3 regions of the Variovorax sp. LjRoot290 genome follow, and region 1 is predicted to be linked to each of the others. Evidence: predicted binding sites of a transcription regulator. Region 1 holds the regulator's gene; each other region holds the start of a gene.
What was found. Region 1 encodes sigma-54, which starts transcription at its own class of promoters, with help from an activator protein. Its sites were predicted from a motif close to TGGCANGNAANCTGCTTT; they were not measured.
Positions count from the first base shown of each region.

Region 1 (7,860 bases):
CAGGTCGAACAGGCTGGAAAGGCGCGGGATCAGGGCGCCGGCGACGAAGGTGTCGAGGTCGATGAAGTTCGCGCCGGCCGTCTGCGTGAAGTACGGGTTGCCGATGTTGCGCCCGCCGGCTACCGCCATCGCGCCGTCGGCGATGAAGAGCTTGTTGTGCATGCGCCGGTTGACGCGGCTGAAGTCGAAAAGCGAGGCCGAGAAGCGCCTGAGCATGCTGCCGCGCCCGGCCGGAAACGGGTTGAAGAGCCGCAGCTCGAGGTTGGGCGTGGCGGCCAGCGCGAGCAGCAGCTCGTCCTCGCCCGCAGTGTAGAGATCGTCCATCAGGAGCCGCACGCGCACGCCGCGCTGGGCCGCGTCGCGCAGCGTGCGCAGCAGGTAGCGGCCGGTCTCGTCGTTGTCGATCTGGTAGTACTGGACGTCGAGCGTGCGCTCGGCGCGGCGCGCGAGCTCGAGCCGCGTGTTGAGCGCGAAGTCGCCGCTGGGCATGAGCCGGAAGCCGCTGAGGTCCGCATCCGGCTGCGAGGCCTTGGCGATGCGGCCCAGCACGGTGCCGGTGGACAAGGGCATCGCCTTGGACGGCGTGCGCTCGAATTCGGCCGGCAGCATCGCGCAGCCGCTGGCGAGAAGAAGCACCGCCATCAAGGCCAGGCCGAGGCGAATCCAGCTTGGTAGCGGACTCGGACGGCGACTCATCGCTAGAGTGCCTTGCGCAGGTTCGCAGGCGCGATGCGCAGCGCCTCGCGGTACTTGGCCACCGTGCGGCGCGCGCACTCGATGCCCTGCTCCTTGAGCATCTCGGACACCTGGCTGTCGGACAGCGGCTTCCTCACGTCCTCGGCGCTCACGAACTGCTTGATCAGCGCGCGCACCGCGGTGCTGGAGGCGTTGCCGCCGGTTTCGGTGCCGAGCGCCGAGCCGAAGAAGTACTTGAGCTCGACGGTGCCGTAGGGCGTGGCCATGTACTTGGCGGTGGTCACGCGGCTGATGGTGGATTCGTGCAGGCCCAGCTCGTCGGCGATCTCGCGCAGCACCAGCGGCCGCATCGCGAGCTCGCCGTGCACGAAGTAGCTCTTCTGCCGCTCGACGATCGCGTTGGAGACCCTGAGGATGGTGTCGAAGCGTTGCTGGATGTTCTTGATGAACCAGCGCGCTTCCTGCAGCCGCTGCGACAGCGCCTGGCTGCCCTCGCCCTTGTGCTGCTTGAGCGCGCCGGCATAGATGTCGTGCACGCGCAGCCGCGGCATGACCTCGGGATTGAGCATGACGCGGAACTTCGCGTTGGTGCCGTGGCCGATGCGCGTGACGATCACGTCGGGCACGACGATGTTGCGCTCGACGTCGACGAAGCGGCGCCCCGGCTTGGGCTCGAGCCTGGCGATCAGCTGCAGTGCGGCGCGCACCTCGTCTTCGTTGCTGCGCGTGAGCGTGGCCAGGCGCTTGAAGTCGCGCCGCGCGAGCAGCTCCATCGGCTGCTTGCAGATCGCGATGGCGGTCTTGCGCACCTGGGCCTCCTCCTCGCTCTCCTTGGCGCTCGCCAGCTGGCGCAGCTGGATGGTCAGGCATTCGCCGAGGCTGCGGGCGCCGACGCCGGCCGGCTCCAAACTCTGCAGCAGGCCCAGCGCGACCTGGAAGTGATGCACCAGTTCGTCGAACTGGTCGTTGTCGTCGCCCGCGAGGCCCGAGGCCAGCGCCGGCAGCGAATCCTCGAGGTAGCCGTCGTCGTTGAGCGATTCGATCAGGAAGCGCAGCGCGGCGCAGTCGTTCTCGTTCAGGCGCAGCGACAGCGCCTGCCGGTGCAAGAAGGACTGCAGCGATTCCTGGCTGCGCGCGAGCTCGGTCGCATCGGTGCGCTCGTCGTCGCCGAGGTTGTTGGCGCGCGCGGGCGCATCGCCGCCCCACTCGCTGTCGTCGGGCGCGAGGTCGACCGTACCGTCGCCCTCCCAGTCGGGTTCGCTGTCGGCGGGCGCAGCCGCTTCGGCATCGCCGTTGGCGGCGACCGCCACCTCGGCCGGCGCCGCGGCCGAGCCGGGGACGAAGTCAGCCTCGCCCTCGGCCTGGCGGTCTTCGTCGCGCACCGGCGCATCGGCCGCCTCGAGACCGAACTCCTCGCGCGGCGCCTCTTCGGCCGTGCGTTCGAGGAACGGGTTCTCGTCGAGCATCTGCTCCACTTCCTGGCTCAATTCGAGCGTGGAGAGCTGCAGCAGCCGGATCGACTGCTGCAGCTGCGGCGTGAGCGCCAGGTGCTGGGAAACGCGCAGCGAGAGCCCTTGCTTCATCGAAGTACGGTCCCCTACATCCGGAAATGCTCGCCCAGGTACACGCGTCGTACCTCGGCGTTGTCGACGATCTCCGAAGGCGTGCCTTGTGCCAGCACATGCCCGTCGCTGATGATGAAGGCGTGATCGCAGATGCCCAGCGTCTCGCGCACGTTGTGGTCGGTGATGAGCACGCCGATGCCGCGTTCCTTCAGGAAACTGATGATCCGCTGGATCTCGATCACCGCGATCGGGTCGATGCCGGCGAAGGGCTCGTCCAGCAGGATGAAGCGCGGCTGCGTGGCCAGCGCCCGCGCGATCTCGACGCGGCGGCGCTCGCCACCCGACAGCGCCAGCGCCGGCGAATCGCGCAGATGGTCGACGCGCAGGTCGTGCAGCAGTTCGCCGAGGCGCTCCTCAATGCGCTGCTTCGACAGCGGCACCGGCCGGCCCGCGTCGTCGGGTTCGCGCTGCAGCTCGAGCACGGCGCGCACGTTCTCCTCGACCGTGAGCTTGCGGAAGATCGACGCTTCCTGCGGCAGGTAGCTCAAGCCCATGCGGGCGCGGCGGTGGATCGGCATGTGCGCGATCGGTTCGCCGTCGATGCTGATCTCGCCCGCATCCGCCCGAACCAGCCCGACGATCATGTAGAAGGAGGTGGTCTTGCCCGCGCCGTTGGGCCCCAGCAGGCCGACCACCTCGCCCTTTTGCACGCCGAGCGAGACGTCCTTGACGACCTTGCGGCTGCCGTAGCTCTTCTGCAGGCCGCGCGCCTCGAGGCGGCTGCCCAGGACTTCGTTGCCGCCGCTCACTTGCGCTGCTCTCCGCCGAGCGTGGTGGTCGAGCGCAGGCCCGTTCCGGACGCCGGCGCGGAGGCGGCCGGCGCCGCCGGCCTGGCGGACCCGGCAGCGGGCGCCGAGGCGGCCGCCTTGGGCGTGAGGATGGCCTTGACGCGGCCGCCGGGCTGGGTCGCCACGCCCGCATTGGGCGGCAGCGGCGAGCCGTTGACGGTGAAGGTGTCGTTGCTCTGGTCGTAGACGATCAAGGGTCCGCTGCTTTCGTCGTTGGGTGTCGCGCCGACCAGGCGACGCATCACCGCACGGCGGATGAACTTCACGTTGTCGGCGCGGCTGTCGTACTCGATGACTTCCGACTCGCCCTCGATCCACTCGTCGGGGCCGGCGTCGCGCTTCTGCTTGAAATAGGCCAGCTTGCCGGGCGCGGCCGTGACGATGCCGTACTGGTAGCCCTCGGGATCCTGCCGCACGTCGATGCGGATGCCGCGGATGATGATGGTGCCCTTGGTCACCACCACGTTGCCGGTGAAGACGCTGGTCTGCTTGAGGTCGTCGTAGCGCATGGCGTCGGCCTCGATGTTCATCGGCTTGGTGCGGTCCGCCTTCTCGGCCTGCGCCGCCGACACGAGGCCGGCCACGCCCAAGGCGAATACGAAAGCGCGACAAAGGTGGCGAGAAACGGAGGAGGAATGTAACGATGTCATAAAAGGCACGAAACTTGCTGGGCGATTGTATGCGGCCTCATGGATCCGGTTTCCGCCGGCGGATGAAAAAGCCCGCCGAAGCGGGCTTCCTGCTGGTTGCCGCGACGAGCGGCGGGAGGCGCTTTTTTACGCGCTCTTGCGCGCTTCGCCGACCAGGAAGTCAGTGACCTGCAGCGCGCGGTCCATGCTGCGCGCGAGTTCGCCGTCCGTATACCACCTGCCCGCGATGCCCATCGCGGGCACGCCGGCCACTTGGTAAGCCTCCTGCAGCTGCTTGGCGCGCTGGATCTTGCTCGCCACGCTGAAGGACTTGAAGTTCTCGGTGAACTTGGCCTTGTCGAGGCCGTTGGCCGCGGCCCAGTCGATGATCTGCTGCTCGCCTGAGAGGTTCTGGCGCTGCTGGTGGATCGCGGCGAACACCTTGCGCTGGTATTCGTCGACCTTGCCCATCGCTTCCAGCGCGTAGTAGAGCCGCTGCTGCGGCTGGAAGCTGGGCTGGAAGGCGACCGGCACGCGCTTGAAAGACACGTGGGCGGGCAGCTTCTTGATCCAGGTCTCGAGCGTCGGCTCGAAGGCGTTGCAATGCGGGCAGCTGTACCAGAAGAACTCGATCACCTCGACCTTGCCGGCCGGCGCGTCGACCGGCACGCGCTTGTCGAGCACGGCGTAGTCGGTGCCCGCCTTGGGCGCGAGCGCCTGGGCGTGCGAAGGTGAGGCGAAGGGAAGAAGCCCCAGCGAAGTGGCGGCCAGCGAAAAGTCACGACGTTTCATATTAAGAAGTTCTCCTGTGCGGCTGACAGAGCCCGCGGCTGGCCCGGAGTTCCCGGACCGGCGAGCTTGAGTATGGATGAAGGCTCAGCGCTGGACGCGCACCAAGGCAGATTCGAGGCCACCGCCGTCGAGCCGCTCCTTGAGCCGGTCCGCATCTTCCTTCTTGTTGAAAGGCCCCGCGCGCACGCGGTAGACGGTGCGGCCGGCCTGCTCGCGCTCGGTGATGCGCGCTTCCACGCCCATCAGCGAAAGCTTGGCGCGCTGCGCCTCGGCGTCCTCGGGGGTGCGGAAGGCGCCGGCCTGGACGAAATACATGAAAGGATCGGTGCTGGCGCTGGGCGCCGCGGCGGCGGTGGTGGCGCCGGGGCTGGCACCCGAACGTGCCCGCGCGAGATCGCCGATCGGGTCGTTCGATGGCGGCACCGCGTTGGCTTCGGCCGGCAGGGGCGGCCGTCCGGCGCGCTGTGGCTGTTGCTGCTGCGCGCCGGGTGGCACCACCACGGGCGCCGGCGCGGTCGGCGGCGTGGGCGCCCCCGCCGTGGCAGGCTGGGGCGGTGCGGGCGTCGCGGGTGCCTGCGGGCGGGCGGCGCCTGCCTTGCCGGCGAGCGGGCCGTTGGGGTCCCAGTCGCGGTTCTTGCGCGCCTCGGCTTCGTCTTGCTCGGGGCCGCCGCGCTGGGTCTTGGTCATGAAGGGGATCGGCACCTTGGTCACATAGACCGCGATGCCCAGCGCCACGCCCAGCCCCAGCACCAGGCCGACGATCAGCCCAATGACGATGTTGCCGCTCTGTCTTTTAGTCATGGTTCGAAATCACATCTTGCGCGGCGCGCTCACGCCGAGAATTGCCAGCCCATTGTGCAGCACCTGCGCGGTGGCCGCGACCAGCGACAGGCGGGCCCGCTTGACCGGCTCCTCGTCCACCAGGATGCGCTCGGCGTCGTAGTAGCTGTGGTAGCAGGCAGCCAGTTCGCGCAGGTAGAAGGTGACGTCGTGTGGCGCAAAATCCTTGGCCGCGGCCGCGAGCATGTCGGGGTACCTGGCCAGCAGCAGCAGCAGCGCCTGCGCGGCCGGGCTTTGCAGCGGCGCGAGCTCGACATCCGCCAGCGCGGCCGCATCGCCGCCCCAGGCCGCCAGCACCGAGCAGATGCGCGCATGCGCGTACTGCACGTAGTAGACCGGGTTGTCGTTGTTCTGCGCCAGCGCGAGGTCGATGTCGAAGGTGTATTCGGTGTCGGGCTTGCGGCTCAGGAGGAAGAAGCGCACGGCGTCGGTGCTGGTCCACTCGATCAGGTCGCGCAGCGTCACGTAGCTGCCGGCGCGCTTGCTGATCTTGACCTCTTCGCCGCCGCGCATCACGCGCACCATGGTGTGCAGCACGTACTCGGGATAGCCGGCCGGGATGCCGACGTTCGCGGCCTGCAGGCCGGCGCGCACGCGCGCGATCGTGCCGTGGTGGTCGGTGCCCTGGATGTTGACCACCTCGCCGAAGCCGCGCTCCCACTTGGCGATGTGATAGGCGACGTCGGGCACGAAGTAGGTGTAGCTGCCGTCGCTCTTGCGCATCACGCGGTCCTTGTCGTCGCCGTAGTCGGTCGACTTCAGCCACAGGGCGCCGTCCTGCTCGTAGGTCTTGCCGGCCTCGATGAGCCGCTTCACCGTCGCCTCGACCCGGCCGCTGGTGTAGAGGCTCGATTCGAGGTAGTAGTTGTCGAAGCGGACCTGGAAGGCCTTCAGGTCCAGGTCCTGCTCGTGGCGCAGGTAGGCCACGGCGAACTGGCGGATCGAGTCGATGTCGTCGACGTCGCCGCTCGCGGTGTATTCGCGGTCGTCCGAGCGCACGGTCTTCTTCGCCTTGAAGTCTTCGGCGATGTCGGCGATGTATTCGCCGTTGTAGGCCTGCTCGGGCCATTCGGCATCGCCGGGCTTGAAGCCCTTGGCGCGCAGCTGGGTGCTGGTGGCGAGCGTCTGGATCTGCACGCCCGCGTCGTTGTAATAGAACTCGCGCCAGACCTGCGCGCCCTGCGAGGCGAGCAGGTTGCAGATCGCGTCGCCGAGCGCGGCCTGGCGGCCGTGGCCCACATGCAGCGGGCCGGTCGGGTTGGCGGAGACGAACTCGACCAGCACGCGATCGCTGCGCGCGGGCTGGCGGCCGAAGGCCTCGCCCGCGGCCAACACCTCGCGCACCACCTGCTGCTTGGCAGCGGTCTTGAGGCGGATGTTCAAGAAGCCGGGGCCGGCGATCTCGATGGCATCGACCCACTGCGCGAAGGCCGGGGTGGCCTGGAGCGCGGCGCTGATGTCCTCGGCCAGTTCGCGCGGCTTGCGCGCCAGGGGCTTGGCGAGCTGCATCGCCGCGGTGCTTGCGAAATCGCCATGCGCCGCGACCTTGGGCGATTCGAACGCGGCTTTGGCGCCGGCGCCGGGCGAGAAGGATTCGAGCGTGTTCGCGAGCGCCGCGAGCAGCTCCTGTTTGACCAATAGCATCGCGGGATTTTACCGGGGGCAAACCCGGCCCCGGCCGGCCATGGTCATCCAGGCGTTGCCTCGGGCCGTTAGCATGGGCGGCCCCGGCCGGGGCTCCTGTCACAACCACCCTTGAGGACACCTACACCATGAAGAAGCTTCTCTCCCTGTTTGCCGTGGCCGCCTGTCTCTCCATCGGCGTCGCGCACGCGCAGGACAAGGCCCCCACGGCCCAGCAAAGCAAGATGGCGACTTGCAACAAGGACGCCGGCGACAAGAAGGGCGACGAGCGCAAGGCCTTCATGAAGACCTGCCTCTCGGCCAAGCCGGTGACGCAGCAGGACAAGATGAAGAGCTGCAATGCCGACCCCAAGGCCAAGGCCCTGAAGGGCGACGAGCGCAAGGCCTTCATGAAGGAATGCCTCTCCGCCAAGCCGGCTGCCTGAGCGAAGCCGCAACCCAGCAAAGAAAAGGCCCCGCAGGCTTCGGCCTGACGGGGCTTTTTCTTTGCGGTCAGCGCACTTCGCAATCGACGGTGTTGCTCTTCGTGCCGCTGGTGCCTCTGGTGTTGCTGGAGGCCGAGGATGAAAACACCGGCGGCGGGGTGAATTTGAGCCCGGGGTTGGTGGGCAATACCACCGGCGGCTGTACGACGGAGGGTGTGAAGCCAAACTGCCCGGCCGAGAATTGTTGCGACCCTCCCTTGTTCGACACGTTGATCAAGCCGTCGATCACCTGCACATACAGGCCTGGCGCGAGCGCGCCCGGCACGGAAGGTGCGCGCGGCACGGAGGGGATCTGGACCTGCGCGACCCTCTCCCAGACGGGCAAGGCTGTCCCCGCATCGCTTCGCACCGGGCTGGCGGC
Region 1 covers NZ_CAXURW020000001.1:5,328,020-5,335,879, forward strand. The annotation lists gene ACSQ9A_RS26320 (phospholipase D family protein) at 1-696, opposite strand, end outside; gene ACSQ9A_RS26325 (RNA polymerase factor sigma-54) at 699-2,279, opposite strand; gene lptB (LPS export ABC transporter ATP-binding protein) at 2,294-3,070, opposite strand; gene lptA (lipopolysaccharide transport periplasmic protein LptA) at 3,067-3,759, opposite strand; gene ACSQ9A_RS26340 (thiol:disulfide interchange protein DsbA/DsbL) at 3,886-4,530, opposite strand; gene ACSQ9A_RS26345 (SPOR domain-containing protein) at 4,615-5,331, opposite strand; gene argS (arginine--tRNA ligase) at 5,341-7,014, opposite strand; gene ACSQ9A_RS26355 (PsiF family protein) at 7,143-7,439, shown strand; gene ACSQ9A_RS26360 (hypothetical protein) at 7,507-7,860, opposite strand, start outside.

Region 2 (7,860 bases), on a different contig from region 1:
CTTGTCCGTAGCCTTCGCCGGTGAGCGCATGGCCGCCGAGCATGCACTTGGCACCGCCAGCCTTTGCGATCTCGATGTAGCCCAGGATCTTCTGGAATTGGGCTGCTGTAGCGATGGGCCCGACCTGGGTTTCCATCTTCGCCGGGTCGCCCACGATGGCTTTGCTTGCGACGTCGATGAGCATCGCGACGAAGCGGTCGTGGATGCCGCGCTGTACCAGCAGCCGCGAGCCGGCCATGCAGGTCTGCCCGGCCGCACCGAAGATGCCAGCCACCGCGCCCATCACGGCCTGATCAAGGTCCGCGTCGTCAAACACGATGTTGGCGGACTTGCCTCCGAGTTCGAGCGTGACTTTCTTGAATTCCCGGGCGGCAATCTCGTTGATCTTCTGGCCGGCAACGTCGCCGCCAGTGAAGGCCACCTTGGCCACCAGAGGGTGGCTCACGAGCGGCTCCCCAACTTCAGCGCCGAAGCCGGTAATGACGTTGAAGACCCCCGGCGGGAAGCCCGCCAACTTCACCAAGGCAGCCAGTTCCAACAACGAACTCGACGTGTACTCCGAAGGCTTGATCACCATGGTGTTGCCTGCTGCAAGCGCCGGGGCGATCTTCCATACCGTCAGGGCGAGCGGAGAGTTCCACGGTGTGATCGCCGCGACCACACCCAGGGGTTCGTGCTTGACGTAGTTGAAGACGCCGGTCTTGTTGATCGGCACCACCGCGCCATGGACCTTGTCTGCCAAGCCTGCGTAATAGTGAAACCATTGCGCAACGTTCTGGACTTGCCCGCTGACCTCGGCGATGAGCTTGCCGTTGTCGCGCTGCTCGGTCTCTGCCAGAACCTCGACGTTCTGGCTCACCAGGTCAGCAAGCTCGCGCAGCAAGGCGCCACGCTGCGTTGCCGTCAGATCGCGCCAAGCAGGTGCTTCAAGCGCGTCATGCGCGGCGCGCACCGCGAGGTCGACATCTGCCACCCCTCCCCTCGGAACCTCGGCCCATGCTTTGCCAGAGTAGGGCTCGGTCGATTCGAACCAGACACCGGAGGCCGGGTCGATCCATTCGTTGTTGATGAACAGCTGGTATCGCTTCATGCGCCTGTCTCTCGTGTGTCGATGGCCGAAAGTCTAGGACAATTCTAAAATACATGCAATCATTCTGTGCGGTAGAACGCCAGAACCGTGACAGCCGTGGCTGCGCGCAACCTAGGCGTTGTCATTGATCGTCTTGTTCTCGAAGGAAAACGCTGGGCTCACGCTGGCGCAACTTGCCAGGCACGAGGATCAGCCTGACGCTGCCGCCGGAGCCGTCGTCGGGGATCTGCCTTGGCGCCACCGCAGCGTTGGTTGATGACATCCACGCAAGCGAAGAACGGTCTTGCTAGCGAGCCTCGAACTCACCCCACTAGCCGCGCGGATCAACGTCCGGGGGGCCGTTGAGCCATTCTTGCTTCGACTCGAACAGCCGCCGAAGATACTCGGTGACGGCTCGGATCCGGGCCGAGTATTGGAGGTCATGGTGCACGCTCACCCAGAGCGTTCGCATCACCCTCGCCGTGTCGGCAAGCACCGGCACGAGCGTGTCCTCTTTCACGACGGAGAACTTGGGAAGCAGCACCAGTCCCAGCCCAGACGCCGCGGCGGTCATCTGCGCCAGCATGCTGTTGGACTGAAAGCTCATGTGAGGTCTTGTGATCAGTTCATCGAGCCAGCGTACAGCGTCGAGTTGGATCAGGTCGTCCAGATATCCCACGAACCGATGCTTTGGGAGGTCGGCCAGACTCGCGGGTGTTCGGTAGTTCTCGAGATAACTCCGCGAGGCATACAGATACAGCGCGAACGAGCCCGCTGTCTCGCATGCCAATCCCTGGCCGATCGGTTTGAAAAAGCTGACGAAGATATCGGCTTCCCTGCGGCTCACATTGACGATCGAAGAGGAAGTCACCAGTTCCACCCGCAGCTTGGGGTACTTGCACAGCAGCGATTCGAGGTGGCGAGCGACGAAGGTGGTGCCGATCCCCTCCATCATGGCCACACGCACGCTGCCCGAAGGCTCCCTGTCGGTTCCGCCGAGCTCCTCCTGAAGCGACAAGACCGCCCGCTCCATGTTCTCGGCCTGGAGCGCGAGGAGATGCGCCAGCTCGGTAGGCTTGAGTCCGGCGCGGTGACGTTCGAAGAGCGGGCCGCCCAGGCACAGCTCCAACTGCGACAGCCGTCGGCTGACCGTGGAATGATCGATATGAAGCTGCCTGGCCGCCTGGGACAGGCTGCCGGTGCGGTTGATATGCAGAAACAGGCGCACATCGTCCCAATCGAGGTTGGCGAGGGGTACCTTTTTGGTCGTCATGCGCCCTTCTCGTGCATCGTCGTGTGCAATCTTGCTCCTTTGGCCGGTCGGCCAGTGGTTACTAGATAGCATTTCACATGGAGATGCGCAATACAAGGGAACGCGCGGCCACGCGTGGCGGCTTCTTAGTCCGAGCGCAGCAACTCGGAATGAAAGATCCCGGGGTGAACTCAGCCTGTAGGCTGCTCGACGTGCGCCTGGCGTCGGTACAGGAAGTCCATCAGTGCGCGCCTGCACTCCGCATAGGTGGGGTCGGTTGCCAGGCTGACGCGGTCGCGCGGGCGTTCGATCGGGACGTCCAGGATCTCCCCGATGCGTGCCGCCGGACCGTTGGTCATCATGACGATGCGGTCCGCAAGGAGCACTGCTTCGTCCACGTCGTGCGTGACCATGACGACGGTGCTTTCGGTTTTCTCGACGATGCCGAGCAGCTCGTCCTGCAACTTGGCGCGCGTGAGCGCGTCGAGCGCGCCGAAAGGCTCGTCCATCAGCAGGACCTGAGGTTCCATGGACAGCGCTCTGGCGATGCCGACGCGCTGCTTCATGCCGCCGGAGATTTCACTAGGCTTCTTGTGCGCGGCATGAGCCAGGCCGACCATCGCAAGCGCCGCTTCGGTGCGGTGATCGACCGCGGAAGCGGACTCGGCACGAAACACGCTGCACACGGCCATGCGCACGTTGTCGAAGCAGCTGAGCCACGGCAAGAGAGAATGGTTCTGGAATACCATCGCCCGCCGAGGTCCCGGCCCACGGATGACCTCCCCGTCGCACGAGACGGTTCCTGCGGTCGGGGATGCCAGGCCGGCGAGAAGATTGAGCAGCGTGGATTTGCCGCAACCGGAATGGCCGATCAGGGCAACGAACTCGCCTCTGTGGATCTCGAGGTTGATCTCGCTGAGCGCGGAAAATTCGCCTTTGGGGGTGCTGAAGGTCTGCCGCACATTGCAAACGCGCAGAAACCCGGGCGTGGTGGTCGAGACAGTCGAGACAGTTGAGAAAGTTGGCCGCAACATCGTCTGACCTCTCATTCACGGAAGCTCAACTGCTTCATCAATGCGCCGAGCGCCTGGTCGAGCACCAGACCGACAATGCCAATCATGACGATGGCGACGATGATGCTGGAGATCTGCAAGTTGTTCCATTCGTTCCAGACGAAGAAGCCGATGCCGCTCTGGCCCACCACCATTTCCGCCGCCACGATCACCAGCCAGGCGATACCGATCGAGATGCGCATTCCCGTCAAAATCATGGGAACTGCTGCCGGAAAGACGATCTTGCGCGCGCGCTCCAGTGGTGTGAGTCCGATGACGCGACCGACATTGGTCCAGTCCTGACGCACGCTCGCGGTGCTGTAGAGGGTGTTGAGCAGGATGGGCCAGATCGAGCAGATAAAGATGATGAAGATCGCCGAGGCGCCGCTGTCCTTCAGCGTGTAGAGCGCGAGTGGCATCCAGGCCATGGGCGAGACAGGCCGCAGCAGCTGGATAAAAGGATTCAGCGCCTGGCCCAGCCATGGAACCAACCCCAGCAAGAATCCCAAGGGAACGCCGACCAGCACGGCCAGCGCGTAGCCGCTGAACACGCGCCTGAGCGAATCGAGCAAGTGCCAGGCAATGCCCAAGTCGTTCTCGCCGTTGCGGCGGAATGGGTCCGCGAACAGTTCGCCAGCGCGCTTGAACACGTCTATCGGCGTCGGAATGGCCGAGCGCTCCACGGATGCACCGGGGCTCTTGCCCATCAGCCTGTCGTAGTCCGAAATCTCCGCCGGCGCACTGCCGCCCCCGCTGGAGGCGAGAACATGCCAGACCGCCAGAAGCAGCAAGCCGATCGCCAGGGTAGTCAGCCAGGAGCGTGAGGTCGAGATCGAGCTCTGCATGATCACGCCCTGCCCAGCGACTTCAGATATTCGACGGGGCGGTCGGAGTCGAAGCTCTTGCCCAGAATGGTTTCCTTGCGGAATCCGATCTCGGGTGCCCTGCCGCCGCGCTCCTCGATGAGGCGCTTTGCATCGGTGGCCAGCATCACCTGGCGGGCGAGACCCTTGTAGTCCAGGTCTTCCTTGATCATGTTCCATCTGCGCATCTGCGTCAGAAGCCAGACCGCGCTGGAATAGTGGGGGAAAGGCTGAAAGTCGATGCGGCGCGGCAGGGTCTTCACGTTGCCGAGTCCATCGGCATACCTGCCGGTGAGGACCTGGTCCACGACCGTTTCCGGTTGGTTGAGATACTGGGGCTGGGCAAGGATCTTGGCCATCCCCGTGCGATTGGCAGGCTCGGACACATGCAGGCTCGCTGCGATGAGCGCGCGGTAGGCGGCCATGAAGCTGTTCGGATGTGCCTTGATCCAGGCCTCGGTTGCTGTGACCGAGCAGCAAGGATGCTCCGGCCAAATCTCGCTCGAGACCAAGTGAATGAAGCCCGCACCTTCGTACACGGCCCGTTGGCCGCCCGGCTCGCCGCCGAAAAAGCCGTCGATGTTGCCCACCCGAAGATTGGAAACATACTCGGACGGAGGAACGACGCGGTAGGACACGTCCCGCTCCGGGTCCAGCCCTGCCGATGCGAGGTAGTGGCGGAGTTGGAGCATCTGATGGGATTGCTCGAACGGCACGGCGAACCTGAAACCCTTCCAGTTCTTCGGGTCACGGTTGTCCTTGTGCTTCATCGCAAGGACCAGCGAATTGCCGTTCTGGTTGAGCACCGTCATCACACGGACGGGGATGGGAGCCCCGCCAATGCCGGCCGACATGGCCAGCGCAACGGGCATCACCTGCTGGGAGATGTCCAATTCGCCGTTGACCATCTTGTCGCGAATCAGCGCGATTCCGGCGATTTTCTGGAGGCTGAGTTCCAGGCCCTCGCGCGGGAAAAGTCCGAGTTGCTCCGCATAGATCAGCGGCGTCGCGCAGGTGATGGGCAGGAAGCCGACAGCGAGCCGCTTTTTCTCCGGCACGCCCTTGCTGCGCTCCTGCGCGACGGCGGCAAGCTGGGTCAGGGGCGTGAGTGCTGTGAGCGCGGCCAGCGCCCCTGCCCTCCCCAGCGTCTTGACGAAGGCTCGCCGCAGGCCGCGCTCGGGAAAGAGGCCGTGCAGCATGCCCTGGGCCATCGCGCCGGCCAACGCATCGCCGGCATTCGCGGGCTTCTCCGCGAGGCACTCCTCATCGTCACCATGGGTGCTGCCGCATGCGCAGGGGCCGGTGCGGGAAAGCCGAACGTACTCGTGTGATGGGTCCATAGTCCCTCCAGGCTGGGTTGAACGGAGCAGGTCCGTGACATGGTGATGGTGAGCATGTTTTGTGCAAATGGCCGCCGGGAAATTCGCAAGCCTCTGTGCGCAGATCCTGCATCGACAGTGGAGCCTGCAAAAATGCACCTCTCGTTGCGCTTTTGTGAGTATCTGCCCAGCCACACTGGCAACTATCCTGTGCGCCTCTGCAACGCATAGCGAGACCTGACATGAGTTCATTGCCCCGGGTGAAAGTTGCCGCCGCCCACGCAGCGCCGGTGCTGCTCGACAAGACCGCCACGACCGAGAAGGCGGTTTCGATCATCAAGGAGGCAGCCCTCAATGGCGCACAGGTGATTGCGTTCCCAGAAACCTATATTCCGGCATTCCCCGTGTGGGCGGCACTGTGGGCGCCGATCTACAACCACGATCTGTTCGAGGCAATGGTCGAGAACAGCGTCTACCTGCCGGGGCCCGAGGTGGCCTTGATTGCTGCGGCCGCCAAGCGCTTCGGGGTGTGCGTGTCGATGGGCATCAGCGAACGCAGCACCGCCAGCGCCGGCTGCATCTGGAACTCGAACATCCTGATCGGCGAGACGGGCGAGTTGCTCAACCACCATCGCAAGCTGGTGCCGACCTTCTACGAGAAGCTGGTCTGGGCGGCCGGAGACGGACAGGGGCTTCGCGTCGCCGAGACCCGCTTCGGGCGCATCGGCGGCTTGATCTGCGGCGAGAACACCAACCCGCTCGCGCGCTTTTCGCTCATGGCGCAGGCAGAGCAGATTCATATCTCCAGCTGGCCGCCGATGTGGCCCACGCGCAAGCCGTCGGGCGGTGGAAACTTCGACAACGTTGCGGCAAACCGCATTCGGGCGTCCGCTCATTCATTCGAAGCCAAGGCGTTCGGTATCATCTGCGCGAGCTTCATGGACAAGGCCATGCGCGACTTCCTGGTGGATCGCGATCCGGCCGTGGCAGAAGTGGTCGACGGCACTCCGCGCGGCGCGTCGATGTTCGTGGACCCGACCGGCACGCAAGTCGGCGACACGCTCCAGAATGAGGAGGGGATCGCCTATGCCGAGTTCGATTTGAACAAGTGCATCGAGCCGAAGCAGTTCCATGACGTGGTGGGCTACTACAACCGATTTGACGTTTTCTCGCTGGGTGTCGAACGCCGCCGCCACGAGCCGGTCGTTTGGTCGGGGCAGTCCGATCCGCAGTTTCCGCGGCTGCTCGACGATGAGATGACCGTTGGGATTCCGGATGAATAGCTCCATGTTTCTGCCACCACTTCCCGAGGGGGAGGAGCGTCGATCAGTCGTCCTTAGCCGGTCTCCCGGATTCCATCTGAAGCCGCCACCCATCCCTGCGGGGCTGCGCGACTTCATCACATCCGATGCGCAGCTCTTCGAGACCATCCACATGGGTTCCGTCGAAGTCGACGCCAAGCGCTGGCGACTGCAAGTGGACGGGCTCGTTCGCAGGCCTTTCTCGATCGATCTGGACGGTCTGAGGCGACTGCCTTCAGTCTCCGTCACCGCCTTCCACGAGTGCTTTGGCAGCCCCCTGGTACCGGCCAGCGCCAATCTCTGGCGCGTGGGCAACGTCCGATGGACGGGTGTGCCGCTGGCTGTGCTGCTCGAGCACGCGCAGCTCGAGACCGGCGCCACCCATGTCTGGTCGGACGGCCTCGACAGCGGGGAGTTCGGCGGCCGCAGGATGAATCGGTATCGCAAGGATTTGCCGATCTCGAAGGCTCTTTCGCACGAGGTGCTCGTCGCTTACGAGTTGAATGGCGCACCCCTGACGCGCGAGCGGGGCGGGCCGGTCCGGCTCATCGTGCCTGGTTGGTTTGGCACCAACATGACCAAGTGGCTGTGCCGGCTGTCGGTTCGGGGCCGGCGTGCGAACGCCCCCTTCACTACCGTCTGGTACAACCGCGACAAGGAGCACGGGGGCGAAGTCGTTCAAGAGCCGGTGTGGGCAGTCGAGCCCAATTCGCTGATCACCCATCCCGCGCCCGACGACACCATCTCCACGGATGAGGTGGAAGTCAAGGGCTGGGCCTGGAGCGACAACGGCATCAGTGGCGTGGCTCTCAGCACCGATGGCGCGGCAACGTGGCAATCGGCCGAGGTCCGGCCCCGTCACGAATTCGAATGGCAGCAGTTCGCAGCGACGCTTCCGCTGCCGCGAAGGCCCGGCCCAGTGAGCATCATCGCGAAGGCCCGTGACACCGATGGATCTATTCAGCCATTGAGCGGGGCACGAAACGCGGCCCATTCGGTCCAGA
Region 2 covers NZ_CAXURW020000002.1:570,805-578,664, forward strand. The annotation lists gene ACSQ9A_RS31645 (aldehyde dehydrogenase) at 1-1,090, opposite strand, end outside; gene ACSQ9A_RS31650 (LysR family transcriptional regulator) at 1,401-2,342, opposite strand; gene ACSQ9A_RS31655 (ABC transporter ATP-binding protein) at 2,513-3,355, opposite strand; gene ntrB (nitrate ABC transporter permease) at 3,367-4,218, opposite strand; gene ACSQ9A_RS31665 (CmpA/NrtA family ABC transporter substrate-binding protein) at 4,221-5,576, opposite strand; gene ACSQ9A_RS31670 (carbon-nitrogen hydrolase family protein) at 5,798-6,838, shown strand; gene ACSQ9A_RS31675 (molybdopterin-dependent oxidoreductase) at 6,843-7,860, shown strand, end outside.
Region 2: ACSQ9A_RS31665 (CmpA/NrtA family ABC transporter substrate-binding protein) is a predicted target of sigma-54. The motif match lies at 5,626-5,643, and genes of this name have one in related genera.

Region 3 (7,860 bases), on a different contig from region 1:
GCACATCGGCGTCGACAGCGGTGCCCGGAGATGGTCGAACATGGCCGGGACGGTGGTGCCGAACAGGCTGGTCAGGCTCTGCATTCGCAGCGCCGCGCTGCTCATGTCGAGCTGGTCCAGCGCGCTGCGATTGGCGCCGAGGATCTTGCCATCGGCGCCGACGACGATGATGCCTTCGAGCAAGGTGCCGATGAATTCGACGCGGCTGTGCAGGTGCAGCCGAAGCCGGTTGCCGAAGTCGTCCGACAACCACTGGTTCTCGATCATGCGCGCCGACATGCGCACCAGCCCCATGGTGTGCTGGTGATACGAACGCTGGTCGCCGGTGACGTCGAGCACGCCGAGCATATTGCCGCGCGGATCGAAGATCGGGGCCGCCGAACAGGTGAGGAAGCTGTTCGCATGGATGAAGTGCTCGCCGCCGTGAACGACCGTGGGCGACTCCTCGAACAGCGCCGTGCCGATGGCGTTGGTGCCTTTCGAATGCTCGGCCCAGCTGACCCCCGGCGACAGTGCTACTTTGCCGGCGCGTTCGAGAAACTTGTCGTCCCCGACCGAGTGCAGGATCGTTCCCTGGGCATCGGCCAGCACGATCATGCTCTCGGTGTTGACGATCTGCTCGAACAGCATCTCCATCACCGGCGCCGCGCGCGTGAACAGGCGCTGGTTGCGCTCCCGCGCCACGCTGAGGTCGCTGCGCATCAGGGGTTCGAAGTCGGGGCGCTCGATGCGGGTCAACCCTAGTGCGGCGCAGCGCTGATGCGACTGCTCGATCAGCTCCGTGCGCGCGGCCTGCCGCACGAAGGGCAATGCCGACGGCGTCGTCCAGGTCTTGGCGTTCGTGACCAAGGCACGATGAGTTGCGGACATCCTTGTGTCTCCTCTGCGCCTGCCGAGGCAGGTTGTCTCCGTCGAATCACCGCGCGCCGGGCCGTTGTCACCAGCTGCGTGGCACTGCTGCGTTTTGGCACAGCTCTCCGGGTCTGTTGCAAAGCAGGCCGGCCAAAGTGGCAAGGATGCCGCAGTGCCGCACGTGCGGCTTGATCTGGAGCAACTGGGCAATCGATCACAGGCAATTTGTGTTCCCGCCTGCAACACCGGCGCGTGGCACGGCGTTTGCAGACCGAGCTCATCTTTCAACACGACCATGACGGAGACCTGACATGAAGCGAAACGGAAATCTGCCGGCCGCACCCACCCCACCCAGCCGCCGGCGCGGGCGCATGGCCATGCGCCACGGCGCCTGGCTGCTGGCCATCGCCGCCTGCGCCGCGAGCCCCGCCGTATGGGCGCACGGCGACGTGACGCCGCAGGCGGTCGACACTTCGGCGCTTCCGAAGCTCGGCCAGGAATGGCGTCCCGAGAACCCGTTCCGGGCCAACGACGCCGCCGTCAAGATCGGCACGTCGGCCTACAACCAGAACTGCGCCCGCTGCCATGGGCTGGAAGCGATCTCCGGCGGCATCGCGCCCGACCTGCGCAAGATCGACAACGAATGCGCAGCGCTCAAGGACAGCGCCAAGAAGGCCGCCTGCGTGAAGGAGATCGACGAGTTCTATCTCACGACCGTTCGCCAGGGGCGCACGCGCAACGGCGCGGTGTACATGCCGCCGTTCGAAGGGGTCATGAACCAGGAAGCCATCTGGGCGATCAAGGCCTACCTCGAAACGCGCCGTGACAAGCCGTTCTAGGCGGGGAGGGTCCATGACACCCAAGACACCGAGCCGTCGCGATTGCCTGCGCTGGCTGGGCGCGTCCGGCGCCGCAGCCCTGGCATGTGCGCCGCTGCACCTGCGGGCGACGCCACTGGAGCGCGTGCGCGAGCGCGGCACGCTGACGGTCGGCCTCTACCACGACATGCCGCCGTTCCACGTCGGCGGCCAGGGCATCGACGTGGAGCTGGCGCGCGCCCTGGCCGAATCGCTGGGCGTCAGGCTCTCGCTGCTGCCGTTCCATGCCGACGAGAACATGAACGACGACTTGCGCAACATGGTGTGGCGCGGCCACTACCTCGGCTACGGCCCGGCCGACGTGTTGCTGCACGTGCCGGTCGACCGGCCGCTGATGGAAGGCAACCCGCAGGTCAGCATCTTCGCGCCGTACTACCGCGATCGGGTCGTGATGGCACGCCAGCTCGAGCGCGTGCCGCGGCTCGAGACGCTGTCCCAGTTGGGCGCCGACAAGGTGGCGGTGCCTGGCCAGTCGCTCGCGGGCTGGTTGCTGATTGGCGCCGATGGCGGCGCCTACCGGAGCCAGTTGATCACGCAATGGAAGGACGGCGCCGAGACGGCGCGCGCGCTGTTGCGCGGCGAGGTGACGGTGGCCGCAGGACTGGCGTCGGAGATGGAGTCGGTGCTGCGCGGCGACCCGCGCTTCGCCATCGCGCCGATGCCTTCGCCGCGGGCGCCGCGCGACGGATGGGCCGTCGGCATGGCCGTCAAGCGTGACGCCACCGAGCTGGCGCAGGCGCTGCAGCGCGCGGTGAACGAAATCGCGGCCAGCGGCCGGCTGCGTCAGATCTTCGAGCACGGCAACCTCGCGTGGCAAGCCGCATGACGCGCGGAACCGGCAGCCTGCTGCCGGGTTCGCGTGAGCTGCGCCGCGGCGCTAGAGCCAACCGCGCGCTTCGAGCACCTTCCACTCCGCGTCGTCGTACAGGCGCGAGCGTGTGAGAAAACGCAGGCCGGTCGGCCGCTCGAGCGAGAACATGCCGCCGTTGCCCGCTACCGCATCGATGATGAGATGCGTATGCTCCCAATACGCGAACTGGGCCCGGCTCATGTAGAACGGCGTGCCCGCGATCTCGCCCAGGCAGACGTCCGAATCGCCGGTGACGAACTCGCCGGCGGCGAAGCACATCGGTGCGCTGCCGTCGCAGCAGCCGCCGGACTGGTGGAACATCAGCGGCCCGTGCACGGCGCGCAGGCGCTCGATGAGCGCCTGCGCGGCCGGCGTGGCGGACACGCGGCTGACGCCGTCTTCGGGCATCTTCAGAAGAATCCCAGCTTGTTCTGGCTGTAGCTCACCAGCAGGTTCTTGGTCTGCTGATAGTGGTCCAGCATCATCTTGTGGTTCTCGCGGCCGATGCCCGACTGCTTGTAGCCGCCGAAGGCCGCATGGGCCGGATAGGCGTGATAGCAATTGGTCCACACGCGTCCCGCCTGGATGCCGCGGCCCATGCGGAAGGCACGTGCGCCATCGCGGGTCCACACGCCGGCGCCCAGTCCGTAGAGCGTGTCGTTGGCGATCTCCAGCGCCTCTTCTTCCGTCTTGAAGGTCGTCACCGACAGCACCGGGCCGAAGATTTCTTCCTGGAAGATGCGCATCTTGTTGTGGCCCTTGAAGACCGTGGGCTTGACGTAGTAGCCAGCGCCGAGTTCACCGACCTGCGTATTGCGTTCGCCACCGATCAGGCATTGCGCGCCTTCCTGCTTGCCCAGATCGATGTACGACAGGATCTTCTCCATCTGCTCCTGCGAGGCCTGCGCGCCGATCATGGTGGACGGGTCCAGCGGATGGCCCTGCTTGATGGCCTCGACCCGCTTGATCGCGCGCTCGATGAAGCGCTCGTAGATCGACTCCTGCACCAGCGCCCGGCTCGGGCAGGTGCAGACCTCGCCCTGGTTCAGCGCGAACATCGCGAAGCCCTCGAGCGCCTTGTCGAAGAAGGCGTCGTCCGCCGCCATGACGTCCTCGAAGAAGATGTTGGGCGACTTGCCCCCCAGCTCCAGGGTCACGGGGATGATGTTCTGGCTCGCGTACTGCATGATCAGCCGGCCGGTGGTGGTTTCGCCCGTGAAGGCGATCTTCGCGATGCGCTTGCTCGACGCCAGCGGCTTGCCCGCCTCCAGCCCGAAGCCGTTGACCACGTTGAGCACGCCGGGCGGCAGCAGGTCGCCGATCAGCTCCATCAGCACCAGGATCGAGGCGGGCGTCTGTTCGGCCGGCTTGAGCACCACGCAGTTGCCTGCGGCCAGCGCGGGGGCCAGCTTCCACACCGCCATGAGGATCGGGAAGTTCCACGGAATGATCTGCCCGACCACGCCCAGCGGCTCATGGAAGTGGTAGGCATAGGTGTCGTGATCGATCTCGCTGATGCCGCCTTCCTGCGCGCGGATGCAGCTGGCGAAATAGCGGAAGTGGTCGATGGCCAGCGGCATGTCGGCCGCCATCGTCTCGCGCAGCGGCTTGCCGTTGTCGATCGTCTCGGCCACGGCAAGCGTCTTGAGGTTCTGCTCCATGCGATCGGCGATCTTGAGCAGGACGTTGGCCCGTTCGGTGGGCGACGTGCAGCCCCAGGCCGCCTTCGCCTTGTGCGCAGCATCGAGCGCGGCTTCGATGTCCTTCGCGTTCGAGCGCGGGATGCTGGTGAAGGCCTGGCCGGTGATCGGTGTCAGGTTGTCGAAGTACTGGCCGTCGATCGGTGCAACCCACTCGCCGCCGATGTAGTTGCCGTATTGCTTCTTGTACGGGTTCGCAATGTCGAGGTGGGTCATTTCTGCCATGTCCATGAGTCGTCTCCTGTCGGGTGGTTGAAAAAACGGATGGCGGGACGCGACGCGGCCCGCGGAGCGACTCAGTGCAAAGCGCGGGCCACGCCGCGGCGGCGTCATCGCGGACGACGCAAGCCGTTGTCAGGCATGGAGTTTTTCCGCCAGCCTCGCGCGGCGCGTCGTCGTTGCTCCAGCGGGCGGCTGTGCCGTAGAGGAGCAACTGCTGCAAAACGGATCACGTTGCACGTGCAGCCGCGCAGTACCGACTTGGCGCACGCCAGCGGCCTTCAGCTCCGAGCTCCTCCACCCGGCGCCGAGGTGCCCTACCTTGAGCTTGCTCAAGCGCGCCGCGCGGTGCGCTTGCCACCTGCGTACTTGGACATCAAGATTCGCAGCATCCCATGCACAGCCACCCGGCAGGTGGCCTCAGGAGTCGCAATGGATCGTCGCAAGTTCATTCGGGTTGCGGGAGGCGGCTTCGTCTTCGCTGCGGCGACGGCGGCACTCGCCGGCTGCAGCCAGCAGATGCCCGCTGCGGCCATCGAGCCGTGGCAGGGGCCGGGGCCGGAGGCCGACCCGCGCCGCTGGATCCTCGGCTACGCGATCCTGGCGCCGCACTCGCACAACCTGCAGTCCTGGCTGGTGGATCTGCGCACACCGGACGAGATCGTGCTGCGCTGCGACCTTGGCCGGCTGCTGCCCGAGACCGACCCGTTCTCGCGCCAGATCATGATGAGCCACGGCACCTTCCTGGAGCTGCTCGACATCGCGGCGCGCGAGCGGGGACTGCGTGCCGACATCACCCTGTTTCCCGAGGGTGCGTTCGGCCCGGAGAAGCTCGATCAGCGACCGGTGGCGCGCGTCCGCCTGATGCCCGATGCGGCCACGCGCAAGGACCCGCTGTTCGCGCAGATCCTCGCGCGCCGCACCAACCGCAGCCTGTACGACCTGCAGCGGCCGGTGCCCGCCGAGGCCTGGAAGGCGATGGCCGAAGCAGTGGGGCCGCACCCCTTGCATTTCGGCTTCGTCGGCGCGGACCGGGCCGACGCGCTGGAACAGCATCGCGCCATCGCGGCCAAGGCCTGGCGCATCGAGCTGAGCACGCCGCGCACGATCCTGGAGTCGTACAAGGTGCTGCGCGTCGGCGCCGCCGAGATCGAGAAGCACCGTGACGGCTTGTCGATGCTGGACCCGACGGTGGTGCTGCTCGAGCGCATCGGCCTGTTCGATCGCAGCAAGGCGCCGGCGTCCGATGCCTTCGCCACCACCAGCCAGATCAAGGACTTCGGCAAGAAGCTCGCGTCCACGCCCGGCTTCCTCTGGATGTTGACCGAGAGCAACGACCGGGTGACCCAGGTCAACGCGGGACGCGCCTACGCGCGGGTGCAGCTCGCCGCGACCGGGCAGGGCCTGGCGATGCAACCGCTGCAGCAGGCCCTGCAGGAGTATCCCGAGCAGGCCGGACCCCACGCCGACATTCGGCGCCTGCTGGCCGTGCCGCTACCCGAGCGGACCGTGCAGATGTGGGCGCGTGTGGGTTATGCGCCGCCGGTCGGCCCTGCGCCGCGCCGTGGCCTGGCAGCGCAGCTGATTCGCGCGTGAGGGCTTGTTATCGACGACAATCATCATGCGGGACATGAGAGGTGAGACCGACGCTCTAAGTCGCCAGCCTCGTCGCCTCGGCAGAATTCGGCCAGACGCCGACCTTCAACGTCGTCGTGAGATGTTGTCGTATTCGGCCAGCAGGTCGCTCATGGCCTCGCCGACTCCGTAGCCGATGTTCTGACTGATGCGACACACAGCATCCAGTCGTTCCATGAACAAGGGCCGCTGCGCATCCGGCAGTCTCGTAATGGTCTGCAACGCCTGCTCGAACATTCGCACCAGCGCACTGAAGTAGCCCTCGTCCTGCAGGCCGACTTCGACGCTGAAGCCTGACGCGCGCTCGCAGTAGAAGACCATCAGCTCTGCCAGACCCGCCGGTTGGCCAATGGCCTTCTTGAAATTCGCGATGGGCTTCTTGGCCTCGGCGACGGACGCGTTCTGGTTCCGGAACATGTCGGGCCAGAGCCAACGGTTGATGGTGGTCTTGTACGGCTCCAGGACATCTTCGCCCAGCCCGAAACGGGCGTGAAGGAACACTTGATTGTCCTTGTTGGCCGTGTACAGGTCATGCACCAAGCCGACCAGGCCGTCGTGGTCGAAGTGGGTCAGTCTGGCCTTGACGTCACTCCAGGACGCGGCTTCCTTACTCTTGCTTGCTTTCATCTCTGTGCGGTTTCCGGAATTGAAGGCAGGCCATATTGGATGGGCTAAGGCCGAATGACCAAAGTACTATCGTAAAGTCGAACTGCAGTCGTGCAGTGGGCGCAGCCAATCAGAGGTTGGGCCCTTTCACAGGGTCACCGTCGTGCTGAACGTTGAGGGGCGAGCACATGAAATACGACATGGTCAAGGTCGAAGAGGCGCTTCTGGCGTTGCTTGGCGTCTTCGAGTTCGAGAACGGACGCGTGTGGAAGCGGTATGACTTTGCAGTCATGGACGGTCTACACGACAAGGGGCTCATCACGGAGCCCCACGGCAGGCAAGAGTCGGTCTACCTGACTGACGAGGGCCTGCGCCGCGCCAAGGAGCTCGCGGCCAAACACTTCGGGACCAGCGGGGCGGCGCTGGAGCAGCCATAGCTGCGGCAGAATCCGGCCCAACCACGGACGTTCGGACCCTCTACCCCAATCAAGCCAAATGAAGTCCGGGCGCGTCGCCAAGTCCTACACGGCGATCCCATCGATGACGGCGCGAGACCATGAAGCACGGCGGCTATGCTCGAATGCCAACGATAGAAGGACCACGCCATGAAGAAGCTAGTCGCTGCACTTCTCGCAACAGCCATGCTCGGGGGCTGCGTTGTCTACCCCGACGGTCCGGGATATCCCGGTGGCGGATACGGGAAACAATGCCCGCCGGGACAGGCAAAAAAGGGCAACTGCTAATCCCGGCTTCGCCCTCGGCCCGGCTCGGCACGAATGGCCAAGGGCAATTGCCCTTCGCGACATCGCCAGAGTCCGGCCGACCGCCCGTATTCCTTGGTAGCCTCTGGCCCTTCTGGCCGGGCGCACGGTAGGACGGCCCTCGGCCAAGAGCAGCCGCTCGCGGGTCGGCTAAAGTTTGCCCGCAAGCAGACAGAACGGACTGGCCTGGCCAGCCCTCATGTCAAACGCTCAGACTCTCGGAACTGCCATGGTCACCTGCTACCTGCGCTATGTCATCGATCCGTTCAAGCTCAAGGAGTTCGAGCACTACGGAAAGATCTGGATTCCACTCGTCGAAAAGTTTGGAGGGCAGCACCATGGCTACTTTTTGCCCTCGG
Region 3 covers NZ_CAXURW020000002.1:1,699,043-1,706,902, forward strand. The annotation lists gene ACSQ9A_RS37280 (sigma-54-dependent Fis family transcriptional regulator) at 1-870, opposite strand, end outside; gene pedF (cytochrome c-550 PedF) at 1,230-1,691, shown strand; gene ACSQ9A_RS37290 (substrate-binding periplasmic protein) at 1,705-2,556, shown strand; gene ACSQ9A_RS37295 (DUF779 domain-containing protein) at 2,608-2,988, opposite strand; gene adh (aldehyde dehydrogenase) at 2,991-4,511, opposite strand; gene ACSQ9A_RS37305 (Acg family FMN-binding oxidoreductase) at 4,932-6,095, shown strand; gene ACSQ9A_RS37310 (hypothetical protein) at 6,201-6,761, opposite strand; gene ACSQ9A_RS37315 (DUF6429 family protein) at 6,929-7,177, shown strand; partial or broken gene ACSQ9A_RS37320 (NIPSNAP family protein) at 7,731-7,860, shown strand, end outside.
Region 3: pedF (cytochrome c-550 PedF) is a predicted target of sigma-54. The motif match lies at 1,009-1,026, and genes of this name have one in related genera.